Regions from separate parts of the Bacillus xiamenensis genome, predicted to be linked through region 2. Evidence: a T-box and tRNA genes for the amino acid it is inferred to sense, from the RefSeq annotation. Region 2 holds a T-box; the other holds one or more tRNA genes.
The links. The T-box of region 2 lies ahead of thrS (threonine--tRNA ligase). A T-box ahead of a tRNA ligase gene usually reads a tRNA of that ligase, here a tRNA-Thr.

Region 1: it has a tRNA-Thr gene. The T-box ahead of thrS (threonine--tRNA ligase) is inferred to sense a tRNA for this amino acid. The anticodon was not compared.

The regions. Positions count from the first base shown of each region.
Region 1 is NZ_CP017786.1:1,435,924-1,446,828, forward strand. Features, by position in the region: gene glmM (phosphoglucosamine mutase) at 1-185, opposite strand, end outside; gene BK049_RS07130 (CdaR family protein) at 211-1,617, opposite strand; gene cdaA (diadenylate cyclase CdaA) at 1,610-2,431, opposite strand; gene rsiW (anti-sigma-W factor RsiW) at 2,636-3,262, opposite strand; gene sigW (RNA polymerase sigma factor SigW) at 3,277-3,840, opposite strand; gene rocF (arginase) at 4,024-4,935, opposite strand; tRNA gene BK049_RS07155 (tRNA-Gln) at 5,078-5,149, opposite strand; tRNA gene BK049_RS07160 (tRNA-Tyr) at 5,154-5,238, opposite strand; tRNA gene BK049_RS07165 (tRNA-Thr) at 5,267-5,339, opposite strand; tRNA gene BK049_RS07170 (tRNA-Val) at 5,343-5,418, opposite strand; tRNA gene BK049_RS07175 (tRNA-Glu) at 5,425-5,499, opposite strand; gene murQ (N-acetylmuramic acid 6-phosphate etherase) at 5,720-6,631, shown strand; gene BK049_RS07185 (MurR/RpiR family transcriptional regulator) at 6,646-7,515, shown strand; gene BK049_RS07190 (PTS transporter subunit EIIC) at 7,512-8,900, shown strand; gene pbp4b (penicillin binding protein PBP4B) at 8,904-10,259, shown strand; gene BK049_RS07200 (glycoside hydrolase family 3 protein) at 10,273-10,905, shown strand, end outside.
Region 2 is NZ_CP017786.1:2,806,521-2,817,425, reverse strand. Features, by position in the region: gene BK049_RS14335 (HAD family hydrolase) at 1-151, shown strand, start outside; gene BK049_RS14330 (methyl-accepting chemotaxis protein) at 207-1,127, opposite strand; gene thrS (threonine--tRNA ligase) at 1,300-3,240, opposite strand; T-box leader at 3,285-3,533, opposite strand; gene ytxC (putative sporulation protein YtxC) at 3,577-4,446, opposite strand; gene BK049_RS14315 (TVP38/TMEM64 family protein) at 4,507-5,145, opposite strand; gene dnaI (primosomal protein DnaI) at 5,180-6,109, opposite strand; gene dnaB (replicative helicase loading/DNA remodeling protein DnaB) at 6,127-7,551, opposite strand; gene nrdR (transcriptional regulator NrdR) at 7,651-8,109, opposite strand; gene BK049_RS14295 (hypothetical protein) at 8,114-8,500, opposite strand; gene speD (adenosylmethionine decarboxylase) at 8,685-9,065, opposite strand; gene BK049_RS14285 (glyceraldehyde-3-phosphate dehydrogenase) at 9,300-10,322, opposite strand; gene coaE (dephospho-CoA kinase) at 10,495-10,905, opposite strand, start outside.

The DNA of each region.
Region 1 (10,905 bases), 1.4 Mb from region 2:
GCTACGAGTGCTCCTTCTAACATATGACCAGATACACGCGTGTCTCGTCCAACGAGTACCTTTGGACGTTCTTTATCCTTCGTGAGCACATAGCCGCCAAATCTCCCAATTTTAAATGCGAGCTCTGGCGTTAATTCGCTATTAGCCACACCCCTTACACCATCAGTTCCAAAGTACTTGCCCATGTCTCAATCGCTCCTTTTTTACCATTCAAGAGGACGCTGAGTCCTCTTTGTTATCTTCTTTGACCCGCTGTCTTTGACTCGATTCTTTTTTTGCTTTATCTTGTGTTGATTCCTTTTGACTCTTCTCTTCCTGATCATCATCGGATGATTGATCTTTCCGATCATTCGTAGAAGCCGGCTGATCTTCTGTATCAGTAGAAGTCAGTTTCACTTTGACCTTCGATCTAGATAATGTCCACGTCACATTTTGAGGGCCATTCACTTGTACTTTGACCTCATGTGTCCCTTCGTTTAAGTCCCCCACATTGATATAGGCTTCAATATCTGAAGCCTTTAGTTTATCAATTGCACTCTTTGACCCTTTTGCTGTTAACGTGAGACGCCCAGAAGACGGACTCACAAATTCAGAGCTGAGATCCTTGCTCAGGCCCACGACAGAAATCGGGACATTATCAATCTTTTTTTCTTTAGCTGTTGCAACCTTCACTTTGATCTTAACGGTTTCAGGTGATACCTTTTTCACACCATCTGGCAGTGGGATGTTGGCATCAATCTCCGTATCATCTTTGATTTTGCTTAGGTCCAGCTTAACGCCATCAATAAAATCAAGTGCATCCAGTACCTTTTGAGAACCGTAAACCGTGACCTCACTTGGGCTTGTCTCAATGCTTGAAATACTGATTCCATCCGGTAAGCTGCCCGTCCGCTCAATCTTAAACGGGACTTTCTTGCTCGGACTCGTAATCGGGACCGTAATATCTACCACAGACGGACTTACTTCGACCGGCAGTTCATTTCCGCTACTATCATAAACAGTCAACTTCGCTTCTTTCTCGATTTGCTGATCGACACCCTCTAAGTTCACAAATGCCTTTATGACAGAAATTTTGTCGATCACGTCTTTTGAGCCAGTGACAGTGACCTTTTTCGGATTCACAATAGGCTGCTCTGGTGAATAGCCGTCTTTGATTTTATTTTGATTATAAAATTCTGTTTCAACAGGGAATTCAGCTGTCGTTTTTTCTTGTATCGTCACAGTTGTCACAGACGGATTAATCGTTAATGTGATCCCTTTTGATACATCTCTCGCCTTCAGCTCCACTTTATGTGTACCTGTCGTCAGCTTTTGCATATCTGCGTAAATTTCAAAGTTCTTTGTTTGTCTTGCTGTTTTCACAGCACTTGTTGAACCTTTAATTGTGACATTGACTGTCTGCGGCACACCAGTGACGACATACTTCTCGTCATCATAATACGCTTTAACAGGAATGTCCGTTAAGGTTGCTTCATCTGTTGTCGATGTTGGGAAAAAGGATTCACCGATTTTTTTCGGCGTGGGCGCTTGCGCTGAATTGACTGCACCATACAGCAATAAAGCGAAGACCAATGCAAGAAACTTAACGGCCCAGCGATTATTCAAAATCTTATCCATTTTTCTTGCCCCTCCAATACCATTTGGTCGAGGAAGCATCTTTGCTGTTCTTACTAAATTCAGCAACCAGCATTTCTTCAAGCGCTTCTTCTGTCAATTCTCGATGGAGATCACCATTTCTTGCGACACTTATACCGCCTGTCTCCTCGGAGACGATGACGGTTAAGCTGTCTGTCACTTCACTAATACCAACTGCCGCTCGGTGACGTGTGCCGAGCTCCTTTGAAATAAAAGGACTTTCTGACAGCGGTAAATAACAAGCCGCAGCTGCAATCTCATCACGCTTCATAATCACAGCACCATCATGAAGTGGTGTATTCGGAATGAAAATATTAATCAGCAGCTCAGAACTCACCTTTGCATTCAAAGGAATTCCTGTCTCTATGTAATCATTCATCCCAGTATCACGCTCAATTGTCAGCAGCGCTCCTATTCTTCGTTTTGCCATATAGTTAATTGCTTTTGTAATTGCCTCGATCGTTTTCTGCTGCTGTTCCTCTACAGGTGTCCCGCTTCTTGAAAAGAAACGGCCGCGCCCAAGCTGCTCAAGCGCTCTCCTTAGCTCAGGCTGAAAAATAATAATGATCGCAAGGAACCCCCACGTAATCGCTTGATCCATCAGCCACTGAAGTGTGTTAAGACCGAGATACGCACTTCCCATCCTGACGAGAACAATGACCACAATTCCCTTTAAAAGCTGAACCGCTTTTGTTCCGCGGATGACCATCATTAATTTATATATCACATACCAAACAACGAGAATATCAACAGCATTACCGAGGTACTGCAAAAAAGGAATATCCCCTAAAGCCATTTCCTCGTCCTCCAGAATTTTCAGTTATTCTTCGTTTGATTCATTTTTTTATAAAAAAAGAGCCTATGTGTAATACATAGCGTGGCTATTATATCACATTTTGTTTCAGCAAGGAAAATAGTTGCCATATATGGCTGCCTCCAAGCTTGGTTCATGTATAGAAAAAGAGCAGTCCCCTTAGAGACTGCTCTCAAGCCGTTTGATTTACTTTTGCTCCTCTGGTCCAATGACCCGCATCACGTCTTGTGCTGTGGATTTCATTTTGTACCAGACCCAATCAAACACTTCATTAATTTCATTGATTTGACCAGTGACTTGTCCGGCAGAAGCAGTCAGCTGTTCCCCATTGACGACTGTTACGTTACCATCAACCTTGCCTTCTACAATCAGCTTGCCATTTTTGACAGTGACATCACCTTTGACGGTTTCCCCTTTAGGTACAATCACTGTATCATTTTCAACTACGAGATTCGGCTGCTTTGACACACTGAAATTATGATCCGTATTCCAGCTTGTAAACAGACTGCCTCCCATCAATATGACAAAGAGGGCAGCGGCTACCATCAGCGGGTGAGCTTTGATCCATCTTTGAACCGACACACGCTTTTTCTCTTTTGGGAGACCTGCCATCACCTTTGCAGTGAAATCTGATGGTGCTTCTATATGAGATGTACTCTGCACGAGCGCGATGGATTTCTCAATTTGTTGAAAATGAGTACGGCATTCCTCACACGATTGCAGATGGCTCTTTAATTCTTTTTCATCTTCGGGCTCAATGTCCCCGTCTAAATACTGATGCATAAGCAGGACGATTCTTTCCTGACAGCTCATCAAAACCACCTCACTCAAAGGTCTCTCAACTGTTTCCGGAGAGCCTCTCTACCCCTGTGTATTCTCGTTTTCACCGTACCAACTGGTATATTCAGAATCTCACTAATTTCTTTTAACGAGAGTTCATCAATATACTTTAATACAATGACCGAACGATATTTATCGGGTAATCTTAGAATTTTTTGCTGAATGGTGCTCGATAATTCAAGCGACACCACCTCATCCTCTGGCAAAATGCCATCAGCAGCAATTTGAGAATACATATTCAGTCCTTCTGTTCCTGCCACCTCTGCATCTAAATAATAATCCGGCTTTTTTTTACGAATACGGTCGATGGTCAGGTTGGTTGCAATGCGGTACAGCCACGTGGAAAATTTACGATTCACATCAAAGCTCTCAATATTCACATAGGCACGAATAAATGCCTCCTGCGCAATATCCTCTGCTTCATGTGCATTCCCAAGCATACGATAGCACAGCTGATAAATTTTGTCCTTATACAGGTCTACGATGTCTGCAAATGCGTTCTGGTCGCCTTTTTTCACTTGCTTAATTCTCTTTTTAATCATTGTTTCCATAGTATATTCAACCTCTGCCTTCACCGGTCTTTATGTATACGAACCTCTTTCCAAAAGGTTTCATTCTCCTCTAAAAAATAGTGTAACAAATTTTTGACAGCGTGTTGCGCTTATCAGCCGGTAAAAACCTTAACATATCCTTAAATTTCTCCAAAACAAAAAAGAACGGGAACAATTCCCGCTCTACAACAGCTTTTCGCCCATTAAAGAACCAATTAACGCAACAGCCACTTCAGCTGTTTTATTTTTCTCATCTAATACCGGATTCACCTCAACAAATTCAGCTGAAGTCAAAATACCCGCTTCCTCTAAAAGCTCCATTGCAAGGTGACTCTCCCGGTAACTGATGCCGCCTGCAACCGGCGTTCCTACACCAGGACATTCCACTGGATCTAACCCATCTAAATCAAGCGACAGGTGAACACCGTCTGTTCTTTCCTTTAAATATGCAATGGCTTCCTCCATCACTCTTGTCATCCCTAAACGATCAATTTCATGCATCGTATACACTTTAATCCCTTTTTCTCTAATCAATGCCCGCTCTCCTTCATCTAAGGAACGAGCACCAATTAAGATCACATTCTCAGGCTTCACTTTAGGCGTATAACCGCCAATATTCGTTAAATCAGCATGCCCAAGGCCGAGACTGACTGCAAGCGGCATGCCATGAATATTTCCAGAAGGAGAGGTTTCCTCTGTATTTAAATCACCGTGCGCATCATACCAAATGACACCCAAATTTTCATAATGCTTCGCTACACCGGCAAGTGTGCCTATCGCAATGCTGTGATCCCCGCCTAAAATCAGTGGAAACGAACCTGACTGCACAATACTGCTGACCTTTTCAGCAAGAAGCTGATTCGCACCAGCATTCTCCGTTAAGTTTTTTAGCTTTTCACTTGTATAGAGACCTTTCTCATCGTCCCTTTGCTCGACTGGTATATCCCCAAGATCCTCCACTTCGAATGAAAGCGATTCCAATTTTTCCTTTACGCCAGCACATCGAATCGCACTCGGTCCCATATCGACGCCCCTTCTCATTTGACCCAAATCCATTGGAACCCCGATCATCGTGACCTTCTTTTTTTCTCCCATGTATGTACATCCCCTTTCCGTTCATGCTTATATTTTACTTTCTTCATGCCTGCTGACTCAACTCAACAACATTTTGAATAGTTATACATTCTTTCTAAAAACATCGTAAAAAAAAAGACACCTTTTTCAAAAAGGTGTCTTACTGGGCTAGCTGGATTCGAACCAACGCATGACGGAGTCAAAGTCCGTTGCCTTACCGCTTGGCTATAGCCCAAAAATGGTGGAGGGGGGCGGATTCGAACCGCCGAACCCGGAGGGAGCGGATTTACAGTCCGCCGCGTTTAGCCACTTCGCTACCCCTCCACATATGGAATTGATAAAGAAAAAACAGTGCCGGCAAGAGGACTTGAACCCCCAACCTACTGATTACAAGTCAGTTGCTCTACCAGTTGAGCTACACCGGCATATGGTGGAGGATGACGGGCTCGAACCGCCGACCCTCTGCTTGTAAGGCAGATGCTCTCCCAGCTGAGCTAATCCTCCACATCATGGTGACCCGTACGGGATTCGAACCCGTGTTACCGCCGTGAAAGGGCGGTGTCTTAACCGCTTGACCAACGGGCCATTTTGTCAAGTTTACTGTTTCCGCGAAGCTGACAAAAGTTATTATATACAGGTTGCCCACCGTTTGTAAAGGGGATTTTTATTTTTTTTATTTTCTAATTATTCACCCCCTATCAGCACAATGTTTCGACTGAAATATAATTTCAGTATTTAAATATAATATTGAAATTTCATATCATACTCAATATACTGAAAATGAAGAAATAAGGAGGTATGTCACATGCAGCCATCTCAACTGCGTTCTTTGACAACAGAATCAAGAAACCCTAACACCATGGGAATTTCACAAGCAAATCCGCTAGAAATGCTCCAAATGATCAATGCGGAAGATATGAAGGTCGCTCAAGCCGTCAACCGTGTCCTTCCAGACGTAAAGACAGCAAGTGACTTTGCCTTTGAATCCATCTCGAATGGGGGCAGACTCATTTATCTAGGCGCTGGAACAAGTGGCAGAATTGGGGTAATGGATGCGGTCGAATGTCCACCTACCTATAGCATTTCACCTGATGTCATCGTAGGCATCATGGCCGGTGGCGACTCTGCCTTTTCACATGCAGCAGAAGATGTGGAAGACAGTGAAGAAGCTGGTCAAAAAGATTTAGAACACATTCACCTGACATCAAAAGATACTGTTGTCGGCATCGCTGCTAGCGGCAGAACACCTTATATCATTGGCGCTTTAAACTATGCAAGATCCATTGGAGCAAAAACAATCGCCCTCAGCTGCAATGAACAAGCTGAGATTAGTGAGCTGGCAGACTGTGCCATTGAAGTCATCGTCGGACCAGAAGTCATCACTGGATCAACAAGAATGAAAGCCGCATCCGCTCATAAAATGATTTTAAATATGCTTTCCACCTCGGTCATGATCAGACAAGGCAAAGTATATGAAAACCTAATGGTTGATGTAAAAGTAAGCAATCACAAACTAAAAGAACGCGCCATCACCATCATCCAACATGTGACAAACGCTTCCTATGAACAAGCCGTAAAAACTCTTGAAGCAGCCGATTTAGAAGTCAAAACCGCCATTGTCATGCTTCAAACAAATACAGATAAAAAGACAGCAAAAGACTTACTCAACAAAGCAGATGGCCATATCGACAAAGCCATCTTACGTCATCAATCCTAAAGGAGGCAAAGCTCATGTCAGCAGGCGGACTCACCCTACTACACACAATGAAATCAAAACTTCCCCAATCTGAAAAAATCATTGCAGACTATATCCTTGCCCACCCTGACAAAGTCATTAAAGGCACAGTGCATGAAATCAGTCAGGCTGCCGGTGCAAGCAGCTCTGCCGTCATCCGCCTTTGTAAATCACTCGGGCTGGATGGCTACCAAGATTTAAAAATGCGAATCGCTGGTGACTTAATGCACGCCGATAAACAAGGCTACCGGGATATCGAACAAGATGAACCACTTCCATCCATTATTCAAAAGACAGCAGGAAACTCGATTCAATCGATCAAAGACACAGCCTCTATCTTAAATGTAGAAGCTTTAGAAAAGGCCGTTCAACTGCTGCTGAATGCAAACCAAATCCATTTTATCGGTGTTGGTGCATCTGGCATCGTTGCAGCTGATGCTCAGCAGAAATTTCTCAGAATCAATTATGCGGCCACAGCCTTCACTGACATGCACATTGCATCCACAGTCATCGCAAATGCAGGAAAGAATGACATAGTATTCGGCATATCCTTTTCAGGAGAAACGTTAGACATCATTCAAGCCCTTCAACTCGCCAAAGAAAATGAAGTGAAAACCATTGCCTTAACGCATCCAGGTCATACAAGCGTTTCTGCATTGTGTGACGTTCACCTATCGACGTCCGGTTCCAATGAAGCACCTTTTCGCAGTGCTGCCACTTCCTCTAGAATGGCACAGCTCTATTTAATCGATGTCTTGTTCCTAAGCTTAGCCTCCCGTCAATATGAACAAACGGCACAATATATTGACAAGACAAGGCATGCCATCCGCTCCATGAAACGAAAATCAAAGGGGGATTCAACATGAGTCATCAAAAGAAATATCAGCAGTTGGCGAAAGACATTCTTTCACTCTGTGGTGGTTCTGAAAACATCTCTTCCCATACACATTGTATGACACGTCTCCGAATTACACCGATTCATCATGAAAAAGTTCAACTCACAGCGATCAAAGAACTCGATGGTGTCATTGGCGTCGTCGAGGCGGAAACCGTTCAAATCATCTTAGGCACTGGTGTTGTCAATCATGTATCAAGTGCGTTTGAACAGCTGCTAAACGCCTCGGATTCATATGATCTAAACCAAGAAGCACAAAAAAACAAACAAGCCATTTCACAAAAGAACCGCACACCATTCAAGCTGCTATTACGTCGAATTGCGAGCATTTTTATCCCCATCATTCCCGCACTGGTCGCATCAGGTCTCATTACGGGTATTACAAAAGCGATCGTGCAAGCGGGCTGGCTCGATGGAAAATCCCAAGCAGCCATTATCCTAACGGTGATCGGATCAGGCTTGTTTGCCTATCTCGGTATATTAGTCGGAACAAACGCCGCAAAAGAATTTGGAGGCTCTCCTGCATTAGGTGCATTAGCAGGTATCCTCATTATTAACCCAGCCTCCGCAGATATTATGTTATTTGGCACAAATATTCTACCAGGCAGAGGCGGACTCATCGGTGTTCTTCTTGCCGCCATCTTTATGGCACTTGTTGAGAACCGAATCAGACGCTTCGTCCCGCAATCACTTGATATCATCGTCACACCAACCATCACACTTCTTATTACAGGCATTTTCACATACGTTGTCTTCATGCCAGTCGGCGGATTTATATCTGATACCATCACCTCAGGGCTTACTTATCTATTAAACATTGGCGGTATTTTTGCCGGATTTGTTCTTGGTGCAACCTTCCTTCCTCTTGTTGTGACAGGACTTCACCAAGGTCTAACACCTATTCATATGGAGCTCATCCATTCAATTGGAGATGACCCGCTTCTGCCAATTCTCGCTATGGGAGGTGCAGGACAGGTAGGCGCTGCCTTTGCCATTTATATGAAAACAAAAAAGAAAAAACTGAAAAGAGCCATTGCAGGCGGACTTCCTTCAGGAATGCTTGGAATTGGAGAACCACTCATTTTCGGTGTCACACTCCCGCTGGGAAGACCATTCCTTACCGCATGTCTAGGTGCTGGAATCGGCGGAGCATTTCAAGCCTATTTCCAAATCGCCACTAAAGCAATTGGGGTATCAGGTCTCCCATTAACCTTTATCGTTCACACGCATCAAATGCTTCTTTACTTAATCGGACTATTTATCGCATATGTCGCTGGATTTATTTTCACATACTTATTCGGCTTTCATGATGATATGGCTGTTGAATTCGAGGAAACTAATAATAAGGAGGTCTAGCTCTTGAAGAAATGGTTTCTATGCATAACAAGTCTGTTTATGCTCCTTGGGTTACCAGTACCAACATTTGCAACTAGCTCCCATCCTGTACCGTCTTTCTCTAAAACAGCACCTGAAGAATATCCCGTCTTAAAAAAAGCAAAACGACCGGAACAAGCAGGTTTTTCTTTCAGGCAGCTTAGGAAGGTTGATCAAATGATTCAAAAAGATATCAAAGCAGGATTTCCAGGAGCCGCACTCATCATCATCAAGGATGGTAAAATCGTCCACCAAAAAGCCTATGGCTACAGACAGAAATACGAAGGAATGACTGAACTCAAATCGTATAAGAAAATGAAAAAGAACACATTGTTCGATCTGGCATCCAATACAAAAATGTATGCCACCAACTATGCCCTGCAAAAGCTTGTATACGAACAAAAACTAGATGTGAATGAAAAAATACAATCCATCCTGCCAGACTTTCAGGATGAACCAGATGCAAAGGTAACCGGCAAAGATCAACTCAGGGTAAAGGATCTTCTCACCCATTCTGCCGGACTCCCTTCAAGTGTCTTATTTTATAGCAAAGAAGCAGCAGGCTCTTTTTTCTCCCAAGATAGACAAACAACTATGAAATGGCTGCCTAAAGTACCGTTGCAATACACACCAGGCACCCAGCATATTTATAGTGACATTGATTACATGCTGTTAGGCATGATCATTGAGAAAAAAACAGGCATGCCTCTTGATCAATATGTAGAGTCGACGATCTACCGGCCGCTCGGTCTCAAACATACAATGTTCAATCCGCTGAAAAAAGGATTCAAGCTGAAGCATTTTGCAGCTACCGAGCGCCTAGGCAATACACGAGATGGTGTCATTGATTTTGATAACATTCGGCGATATACACTGCTGGGTGAAGTCCACGACGAGAAAGCATATTACTCCATGGCTGGTGTATCTGGTCATGCTGGACTTTTCTCTAACACCTCTGATATGGCTGTGCTTCTTCAGCTGATGCTCAACAAAGGAGGCTATGGGAAAACAACCATCTTTGACCAAACTTCAATCGATCTCTTTACGACATCCTCAGACACGAACCCAACCTACGGGCTAGGCTGGCGGAAAAACGGCCATACTGACATGGAATGGATGTTTGGAAAATACGCAAGTAACGAAGCCTATGGACACACAGGCTGGACCGGAACGATGACATTGATTGATCCAAAACACAATCTAGGTGTCGTCCTGCTGACGAATAAGAAACATTCACCTGTCGTTTCACCTGAAATCAACCCAAATCAATTTGAAGGTGACCTTTTCCCAACTGGAACTTATGGAAGCATCATGACGGCAATCTACGAATCATTTAAGTAAAAGGAGGAATTCGATGTTAAAATCTCTCTTCCCAGCTGCACTGGTTTTGGCCCTACTCACCGCTTCCATTCCAACGGAAAAGGTGAGCTCTGCCCCTCTTCCAACCGCCAAACAAATGGTTCAAGACATGTCACTAGATGAAAAAATTGGTCAAATGCTCATGCCAGACTTTCGAAATTGGCAAGCAGAAGGTGAATCCACTCCTACAGGGTTAACAAAAATGAATACAGAAGTGTCTCATATTGTTAAGAAATATCATCTAGGCGGTGTCATCTTATTTGCAGAGAATGTCGTTGATACGAAACAAACCGTCAACCTCACTCATGAATTTCAAAAAGCATCACCAAACATTCCTCTATTCATTTCAATTGATCAAGAAGGCGGAATCGTCACAAGACTTCAAAAGGGAACACATTTCCCAGGAAATATGTCGATTGGTGCCTCTAGAAGTAAGAAAAATGCATACGACACAGGAAAAATCATCGGTAAGGAATTAAACGCCTTAGGCATCAATACAAACTTCTCTCCTGTTCTTGATGTGAATAATAACCCAAACAACCCCGTCATTGGTGTCCGTTCCTTTAGCTCTGACCCTGCACTTGTCACTAGACTTGGTCTTCAAACCATGAAAGGACTTCAAAAAGAA
Region 2 (10,905 bases):
AGGAGATAATCCAAAAACAGATATTCTCGGAGCATCTCGCGTTGGCATCCAAACCGTTTGGATCAACCGCCACGGCAAGAAGAATGAAACAGATGTGACGCCAGATTATGAAATTAAAGACTTACATGAATTGTTTGATATATTAAAGTAGATTCAAAGAGAAAACACCCTTCTCCAGACGAGATAGGGTGTTTTTGGTCTCTCGGTTACACAATGTCCGCTAGACTCTGTGCTTGACGATCTAAGCCGCGGGCTGCTTCTCCTACATTGATGAATTCTTCGCTTGCCTGCTTCACAAGATCCCGGTTTGTAAACACACTCGTTTTTGCCCGGCTCGTTCCGCTGCTGACCTTTTCTACTTCTATATGAATTGCTTTCACATATCGATCCACTTTTACGATTGCTTCCTTTGAATCTGTCGCAAGCTTTCGAATTTCCGCCGCCACCACACTAAAGCCATTTCCATAGGAGCCCGCATGTGCAGCTTCTATAGCTGCATTCAGTGCGAGCAGCTGCGTTTGGGAAGCAATGCTGTGAATGGTCGTCGCAATTGAGCTAATCGACTCAACCTGCTCTGTTAAGCCTTCTAGTAAGCTCATGTTTTGATCTGTTTCATTGGCGATATGTTCAAAAGAAGCATTGACACTTTGACTATGCTGAATACCAATTTCTGCCCGCTCCATTAATTTCGCAGACATGTCCTTTAAATCTTTTACGACCTGCTTCATTGAGTTTTCTCTCTCTGTAATATCTGTTGCCACTTTCACAACAGCTACGACGTTCCCCTTGTCATTGAGGACTGGTGTATACGTCGCTTCAAGCCATAAGGTGTCACCGTACTTAGTGATCCGCTGCACCTTTTCCTGGAAAACGCGACCATCCTTTAAACGCTCCCAAAACATTTGATAACTTGTGTGCTCTGCAATATGCGGAGGACAAAATTGTCTATGTTTTAAACCAATCATTTCTTCCTTAGAATAGCCCATGGCTTTTGCGAAAATATCATTGACCCATAGCACCTCACCCGTCACATCAAATTCAATCATTGCTAGTGAATGCTCTAATGCACCAAGAACGGCTGACTGTTCCAATACTTGTGATGATAATACGTTTGTTGTTTGAACCATCTCTTTCATTCCCCCATTTTCTTCTCTCACCAATAGTACATACTTACCCGTACTTTCGTACTATCTAAACGTATCATTCAAGCATCTGGATCACCAGAGGAGAATTTTTTTCCATAAGAAAAAACCAGTGATCTCAAAGGAAAGAGATCACCGGCTGCATTGTTTGAAAAGATTATTTTTTCGCTTCTGCTACTGCATGTTTCACAAAAGCTTCAAGGTCCATTGTTTCTGAATCTTGTTCACCGTATTTTCTTACATTGACTGCGCCATTTTCTGCTTCTTGATCACCGACAACCAGCATGTACGGAATCTTTTGCATTTGCGCTTCTCTAATTTTGTATCCAATTTTTTCATCACGGCTGTCAAGCTCTACACGCAGACCTTCAAGCTGCAAACGTTCTTGCACTTTTTTCGCGTAGTCTAGATGAACAGACGGTGAAACCGGGATGACTTGGAATTGTACAGGTGCCAGCCATGTTGGAAGAGCTCCTTTGTATTCTTCAATTAAGAAGGCAACAAAGCGCTCCATTGTGGACACGACCCCTCTATGAATCACCACTGGACGATGGTGCTTCCCATCTTCTCCGATATATGTGAGATCGAAGCGCTCTGGAAGTAAGAAATCAAGCTGTACAGTGGACAGCGTCTCTTCTTTCCCAAGAGCTGTCTTCACTTGTACATCAAGCTTCGGTCCATAAAATGCCGCTTCGCCTTCTGCTTCATAGTAGTCATGTCCAAGCTCGTCCATTGCATCTTTCAGCATGGACTGTGCTTTATTCCACATGGCATCATCATCGAAATACTTTTCTGTATCCTCTGGATCACGATAAGATAAGCGGAATGTGTAATCATTTAAGCCGAAGTCTTGATACACTTCTTCAATTAAACGAACTGTACGGATGAACTCGTCTTTGATTTGATCTGGACGAACGAAGATATGTGCATCGTTTAATGTCATGCCGCGAACACGCTGAAGGCCAGATAAAGCACCTGACATTTCATAGCGGTGCATTGTCCCAAGCTCTGCAATCCGAATTGGCAATTCGCGATAGCTGTGCGGTTCATTTTTATAAATCATCATATGGTGCGGGCAGTTCATTGGACGAAGGACAAGATCTTCGTTGTCCATTTCCATGACTGGGAACATATCTTCTTGATAATGCGCCCAGTGGCCTGATGTTTTATATAATTCTACACTCGCTAAAACAGGTGTATACACATGTTCATAACCAAGGCGTACTTCTTTATCAACAATGTAGCGCTCAATCACGCGGCGGATGGTTGCCCCTTTTGGCAGCCAGAGCGGAAGGCCTTGACCTACCTTTTGAGAGTTCGCAAACAGCTTCAGCTCTTTCCCAAGTTTACGGTGATCGCGTTCTTTTGCTTCTTCAAGTAGACGTAAATGTTCATTTAAATCTTCTTTATTAAAGAAAGCTGTTCCGTAAATACGCTGCAGCATTTGATTGTTACTGTCACCTCTCCAGTATGCACCTGCAAGGCTTAACAGCTTGAACTCTTTGATTTTTCCTGTAGACGGCAAGTGAATGCCGCGGCATAGGTCAAAGAATTCACCCTGCTCATAAATTGTGACAGTTTCGCCTTCTGGAATCGCCTCTAACAGCTCGAGCTTCAATTCATCGCCAATTGCTTCAAAACGTGCTTTCGCTTCTTCTCTAGATACTTCAACACGCTCAATCGGCAGGTTGCTGTTAATGATTTTCTTCATTTCTTTTTCAATCTTTGGTAAATCTTCAGGTGTAATGGCAACATCGATATCGACATCGTAGTAGAAGCCATTTTCAATCACAGGGCCTACGCCAAACTGGACGTGATGCTCTTTTCCATAAATGCGTTTGATCGCTTGTGCCAGCAAATGGGCTGTGCTGTGACGCATAATATCGAGGGCTTCTTCACTTTTATCTGTGATGATCTCAATTGTTCCACTTTCTAATAGCGGCGTACGCAGATCTATTTCTTTGCCGTTCAATTTACCGGCAAGCGCTTTTTTCTTTAGGCCCGGGCTAATTGATGCCGCGATGTCTTCTGTTGTTGCTGTTTTGTCAAACTCCTTGACTGCTCCATCTGGAAATGTAAGTTGAATTTGTTCTGACATCTCTGGTCACTCCTTTTTTGGCAATATAAAAACCCCGCCCCCTGGAAAGGGACGAGGTTGAATAAACGGAATCGTGGTTCCACCCTTTTTCCCGTATTTGCAGCTTGCTTTGTCAAAAGCAAATACGGCTTGTGGTTCGATAACGGGAATTCCCGTCAGCTATTACTAAAAAAGTTCACAGCTGATGTTCAAAGGTGGTAAAGCAAATGGTCCTCAGCTAGGAAGCTTTCAGCCGCGGCTTCCCTCTCTTTAAGCGGGTGTTCATTTGTTCATGTCCTTATCAATACGGTCTCTGTATGAAGTTACACCGTATTATAAAACGTTTTTTCGTGAAAATCAAGAAAGCTTTTCACTTTTCTTTTCCAAATGGTCATGAACAAATTGAACATTCTGCTCCTGAAACGAATGAGGCGGGAAGACCTCGACTCTTTCTTGAAAAATATTTTGAATGGTTTGTACCATTGAATGACCTGTATCATTTGTAAATAGGTCAATTTTTTGTGGAGCGATGGATACAAGCGGTGCAATCAGCTGCGAATCAATATACATTGGATGCTCTCTTACAAACTGTCTGTCTATGTATTGTTTTTGATCACGTTCAGAAGCGTAGCGAAATTCCCAAATCACCAGACGGTCCTCATGCACAACATGTACTTTCTCAAGCTTAGGTTCTCTTGCCATCACATAGTCTCGAAGGGATTGAATAAAGTTTTGGTATTCTTGTTCCATTTTGTATTCTTCAATGGACACTTCTACATAATTCTTTAGCCTTTGATCATACTCTGCGAGCCTAAATGTCATAAATGAACCAATTGAAAAAATACCTTGCTGTAAAGAGATCGTCTCTAGCTCCTTTTTTAACAGGGCTTCCCTTGACGGGTCTTGATGAATCCCAGGAATATCCTCTATATCCCCTTTCATGATGCTATGGGCGATCGAAAGAATTTGGTGCTGCTCTTCGGGATCTTTAAATAAGTATGTGTTTTCAAGGATGCTGCGCATGCGCTCATTTTCTTTGCATTCTAAAAAAAAGTGAACCAGTAAAGGCCGCACAACGTGCTCAAGTGCTTCTCCTGATTTCTTCGCCTCTATGAGAAGCCGGTCTTTCCCCTGTTGAATCGAGATGTGATGCCGACTGTCCAAGTGTTCAGCAAGGTGTAAAAAAGCGGCGGTATCATATTCATCTTCAAAGATTATTTCAAGCATGTTTGTCCCCCCTAACGACATCTGTTACATATATATGGGGAGAACATCAAAAATAGACGCCTAAAATAAATCAGGCATCTTTCTTTTTAAAATGAGTGGAACAGAGATAAAGATCAAATAAATCAAACAAACAATCGCTAAGGCGGCATAATTGCCACTCACAAAGCTTGACCCGAGAACATTCAATGCAACTGTGCCCGGTATTAGTCCTAAAAAGGTAGCGGCCGTAAATGCACGATAATTCGCATGTGAAGCTGCTGCCGCATAGCTGACAAAATCAAAATGAATTGGAGCAATGCGCAATAACAAAATATAAAGAAACCCATGCTCTTGAATGCGAGACGTCACCGCCTTTAGCTTCCGGCTGCTTGATTTCGTTTCTTGCTTGTTTGAACGGAAGGTGGAAGCAAGCAGGAAAGACCCCGTTGCGCCAGCTGTAGCACCGACGAGGGCATAAATGGTCCCAAGGACACTGCCAAACGCCAAACCTGCTGCTAGTGAAAAGACGGTGAGAGGGACAAGCACAAACGGACGAAAAAGTGATAAGAAAAGAAAAACAAACGGGGCCAGCAGCCCAAATTGAAGAATCCAATTTTTCACATCTTTCGGCGACAGCTGAAGATGCTGTTTGTTCAGCCACCATAGCGCAGCAGCCAGAACGCCGATGACGAGAATAAGCAGCCATTTTCTTTTGTTCATCTCATCCGCTCCCCCCCTCACGTAACGCATCCTTTTATAAATGACGGCGATTTTCTCCTTCAAGCAAAACTGGCTCGGCTAAATAAAGAATCCGTTCCATTAAACGAGCTGCTTTGACCTCTTCTTTTTCCCCGCGCTGCGAGTACGTAAAGTGATGCTTCAAGTCACTCGGTGAGAAATTAGAAGAGAAGAAAGTCGGGAGCTGCTCTGCCATGCGGTATTGCAAGATCGTTCCTAAAAGTTCATCTCGTACCCAGCTCGTCATCGACTCTGCTCCAATATCATCAAGCATTAAAATCGGTGTTGATTTGACCATATTCAGCTTCTCTTCGAGAGTATGATCGGCTAATGAATTTTTTAACTCTCTCACAAATTCAGGCACATAGACAAGGAGAGATGGATATTCTTTTACCGCTAGCTGCTGTGCAATCGCTGCTAGAATAAATGTTTTTCCTACCCCAAACTTTCCGTGTAAATAAAGGCCTTTGCCCTTACCAGTCTCATCATAGCTTTGCAGGAATTGACCTACTTTTTGAATGACCTCTTGTCTTCCCACAACATTCAAATCAGCAAACGTCGCTTGAAGAACATTCTGCGGAATGTACATGCTTTTCATGAGTTCTTGCTGTTTCTTCTGTCGATCGAGCCGCAGTTTTACAGGACAAGGGGAATATTCAATATCAATGCTCTGACCTTTGATCACAAGTTTCGGGTGATATCCGTCTAAAATGGCATTTACATTCTCGTCCTCTAAGCAGTAAGAACAGCCCTTTGATTGCTGAACATATTCAAAGAGCCTGTTTAAGCTGCGATTAATCATGTCTTCTTGTATCTCTTCCTCGTGCTCTTTTAAAAAGGCCTTCACATCTTCATCAGACAATACACTTTCTTTAATCTGATTGTATCTCACGCGAAAATCTACTCGTCCTTTTAGTTGTTCAAATGAACGACCGATCGGTTTCATTTCCATCTCACCTCACATTAATGTGCATTGTACTTTTTCATATTATTAAACTGATTTAACAATTTTTCTTTTTCTCGTTCAAGGTCCTCTGTAGACAAACGATCCGTCTGTTCTTTTGCAGGCTGTTCTTTCGTTTCAGTTTCTTTCATCCAGTCAGGCAGTTTCTCCTCTCGGATGACTTTCCCTGATCCATACGAGTTTCGCTGCTTTTTCTGCTGCGCCCACTCTGTCATTTGTCTGTTCTCTTCTTTGGCAATTTTCATAGCAGCTGCAACGGTTTTGATTTTCTTTCGCACCCAATGAGCGGCGATTTTTTGCATATAGGTTTTGGACAGCTTCATATCCGTTTTCAGCAGTGTATAGTAGATCAAGACATTCATGACCCCAGGCTCTAGCTTCTGCTCAAGCATAATATCTTCAACAATTCTTAAGTCTGCATACGTCGGCTCAATGCCATCTGCCATATCTTTCAAAAGCTCTCTAGGCGAAATATGATCCAGCTTTTCAATCAATGTCGCATCAGGCGTATCTGCCTCTTTATGCTGCGCGGCATCGTGTCGTAAATGCCTTGGCTGTTTTTGATCAATCAGCTTCGGCTGTTCGCCTCTGTATTCGATTTGGTACCAGTCTCTCGCTGCTTTTCGTAGATCTTCAGTTGAAATCATCTGATCCGGCCCACAGGCGCCTGCGACAATATTTTGCATTTGCAGCGGCGTAATGCCATATACGACAGCTAACTTCTTAATTGTCTCTTTCACTTGCTTTGTCAAAGCCTTTCTTGGGATCATCATGTCTGACATACCTGCTAATAACAGATCAAAATCAAAGGATTCATCTGAAAGCGGCGCAGACTGACTAGATCCGACGGTCACATATTCGTAGCCCTCGTCAAGCGATGACGCCTGATTGATTTCCTCTGTCATCTTGCGCTCTCCCGGCTGCAATACGTGAAACACTTCTTCAAACGATCGTGAAATGTTCTTTGCATCAGCAGGAACACTTGGATAAGAAAAATAATCACGAAGCTGCATATATTTTGCTTTCTCTACCCGATGATACAAAAGGACATTCAGCATACCGTCTTGGAAAAACTCATCCGGTCTTAGCGGCGGCACAAGCTCATATGTAAACAGTCTGCCCTCTTTCGTTTCCTGTTCATATGTGCGGAGTAAGCCGATCGCTTCAAGCTTTAAGCGCTCTTCAAAAATATCATTTAAATTCGTTTGCAGCATGACCATGAGCTGCCGATGAGGTGCGGGTTTACCCCATATCCGATTTTGTTCCAGCTCTCCCCACAGCGTCATGTATAAACTGAAAGCGGACATGCCAATAAGCGGCTGATATAAAAGAGTGATGAGCTGTCTATCGATGTCACCGAGCAATGAAGCGCTTTTGACGACATACGGATCGACGGCTAGCACTTCCTTCCAATGCTCTGTCATATGCTGATCCTCCCTTAATGCGGTTGTTTCCATTGTACACTCTTTTTGCGTTTTACGCTTTACGCAGGAAAAAGAGCATGAAGAATCTTCAGCTCTTTTTTAGCGTTCTTTCTTTAATAAATCTTTTAATTCATCAATAAAGACATTGATATCTTTAAACTGACGATAAACCGAGGCAAACCTGACGTAAGACACTTCATCAATTTTCGCCAGCTCGTCCATCACCATTTCACCGACAAGCTCGCTTTTCACCTCTGACATGCCTTGATTACGCAATTCCTTTTCAATGTTAAAGCAGACATCTTCCAGCTGTTTTAAAGCGACAGGGCGCTTTTCACACGCTTTGATCAGTCCTCTTAGCATCTTTTCCCGGCTGAATTCTTCTCGGATTCCTTCTTTTTTCACCACAATCAGCGGCAATTCTTCTAATTTTTCAAACGTCGTAAAGCGATATTGGCAGCTTTCGCACTCTCTTCTGCGACGGATGGATTTCCCTTCATCTACTGGTCTTGAATCAAGCACCCTTGTACCAAGGTGCTGACATGTGGGACATTTCATTTCATCAGCTCCGATCTATTCTTGGAAGTTGTTTGTCTAGTTCTTTATAAAGGGACAAAACTGCCTTTTGACTAAAGCCAAAGTCTGTTGGCAGGGCCGTTTCTGTTGTCACATTAAAATCGACAGCTGTTTCAAAAGGACGAATTGAAATGACAGTCGCCACGAGAAAGGCTTTTTTCGGCGTTCGTATGTTTGCGCTGATTTCACCTCGTTCTGCTGAAACAGATGTCACTTGATAGGATTCGTTGCGGGAAAGAATGGCTTCCACCGCTTGAAAAACTTGTGTATTTGTCGATTTGTAGTAATGGCTTTTCAGCTCTGACACCGGATGATGGTCAGATGTTTCCGTATGATTGGAAATGAATCGTTTTAGCTTTTGTCCTAAAGTCATACACGTATCCCCTTTGTCTTTAACCCTCTTCTTTATTTTATAAAAAAAACCTTTGTTTTCCTAGAACAAAAGTATAGTCAGGTTGGAGAATGTTGGATGCTGTGTATGAAACAAATATAAAAAGGAGCATAACACAAAGGCATTTAATGCTTTTGGCCAGCTCCCATTGCAATCTTTTTTATGTTTACAGTGCTTTGGCTTGCGCCTGTTTCACTTGTACAGGTCCCATGCCTCGAGGAATTTCGATGTTTTCTCTTGTTTCAGCACCTAGTTCATCTCCGATATGATCTGCTGCAATATTCGGATCTAGATCGCCGCAAGTATAAACATCTATGCTCGCATAACCATGTTCAGGAAAGCTGTGAATTGTCAGATGAGATTCAGAAATAATGACAACTCCACTTACTCCTTGAGGTGCAAATTTGTGAAAAGCAACCTCTCTTACTTCAGCTCCTGATTTCAAAGCTGCATTTACAAATGTTTTTTCAATAAAATCCATGTCGTTCAGTTTATCACAGTCGCATCCCCATAATTCAGAGATAACGTGACGTCCGATTGTTTCCATCATGGACCCCCCTTAAACAAGAATGAAAGAGTGAAGTTCTAAGCAGCCGGACCGGACATATACCACGGGGGAAAGTTAGTCCTAAGAGGTCCTAACCCTTTAAGTATACCCGAATGAGTCTGCGAACAAGAAGTTCACGAAAAATAGTATACTTTGTTTAGACCCATTTTGCAAGCTGTGTTTTTAGTGGGATTTTCTCTCATTTCTTGAAAAGGGACGTTCGTCTTCTTCATTTCAAACAGCAGACAGCTCTTTCATCTGTGCCCCAACAAACTTCACAAGATCGACCACCCTGCATGAATAGCCCCATTCATTGTCGTACCATGCAAGAACTTTCACTTTTCTGCCTTCCATCACCATCGTTGTAAGTCCATCAACGACAGCTGAATAAGGGTTTGTGTTAAAGTCTGTGGAGACAAGCGGTTCTTCCGTGTAGTCTAAAATGCCAGCAAGAGATGTTTTTGATGCAGTTGCGAAGGCAGCATTTACCTCTTCTGCTGTCACATCTTTTTTTAAGTCGACCACAAGATCGACCATCGACACATTTGAGACTGGGACGCGTAGCGCAAGTCCATGCAATTTCCCTTTCATATGAGGAAGCACTAAAGAAAGCGCTTTAGCGGCACCCGTCGTTGTAGGAATGATGGACTGAGCACATGCTCTTGCTCGGCGCAAATCCTTGTGCGGGTTGTCGATATTTTTTTGATCATTTGTATAAGCATGAACCGTTGTCATTAAGCCGTTGTCGATGCCAAATTCATCATCTAACAGCTTGACAACTGGAGCTAAACAGTTTGTTGTACAGGATGCATTTGAAATAATGACGTGCTTTTCAGGATCAAGATCATCCTCATTGACACCCATCACAATTGTAATGTCTTCATTTTTACCTGGAGCTGTTAACACGACCTTTTTCGCTCCGGCATCTATATGGCTCATCGCTTGATCTTTTGAATTAAATTTCCCAGTTGCTTCTATGACGATATCAATTCCAAGCTCTCCCCATGGAAGCTGCTTTGGATCTCTGTTATTGAGCAAAAGCACTCTTTTTCCATTGACAATCAAAGCGTCATCTTCTGCTGTCACATCACATTCGTAGCGTCCATGATTTGTGTCATATTTGATTAAATGTGCTAGTGTTTCGGCAGGATAGCTTGCGTTCACCGCTACAATTTGAATTTGATCGTCAAGCATTGCTTTTCTGAAGACCATGCGTCCAATTCTGCCAAACCCATTGATCGCTGCTTTTACTTTCATGAACAGGTCACTCCCCTATTATGTGTTATACTTAATAAATTCATTCACGAAATTAGTATATCACATTAGAATGTAATTACCAGTATATAAACGTACATTTTCGAAAAAGGGCTGTTCTTTTCAAAGGAAATGACAAAAAAGCATAAAAAAAGAAGAGTACGTGTATGTACTCTTACTTATCTGTATGTTCCCATTCGTTTAATATGTTCTGTAATTGCTTTCTCATAAAAGCGAGATCTTTTGTGTTATCTATCACGCGGTCTGCTTTTTGGCATTTCTCCTCAAGAGGCAGCTGGGAGTGAATGCGGTTCAGCGCTTCTTCCTCGCTAAGGCCGTTGCGATTCATGAGCCTTGATAGCTGCAATTCAGGCGTCGTGTACACAACGATGATGCGGTCGACCAGCCCCTCCAGCTTGCTCTCAAATAACAGCGGGATATCGAGCACAACAAATGTTTCTTGCTGATTGATCCCTTCATCTCGCTGCTTGAGCATTTCCTTTCTGACCTCTGGATGAACGATGGCATTGAGCTGTTTTCTTTTCTCTTCGTCAGAAAAAATGATTGCTCCAAGCTGCTGCCGGTT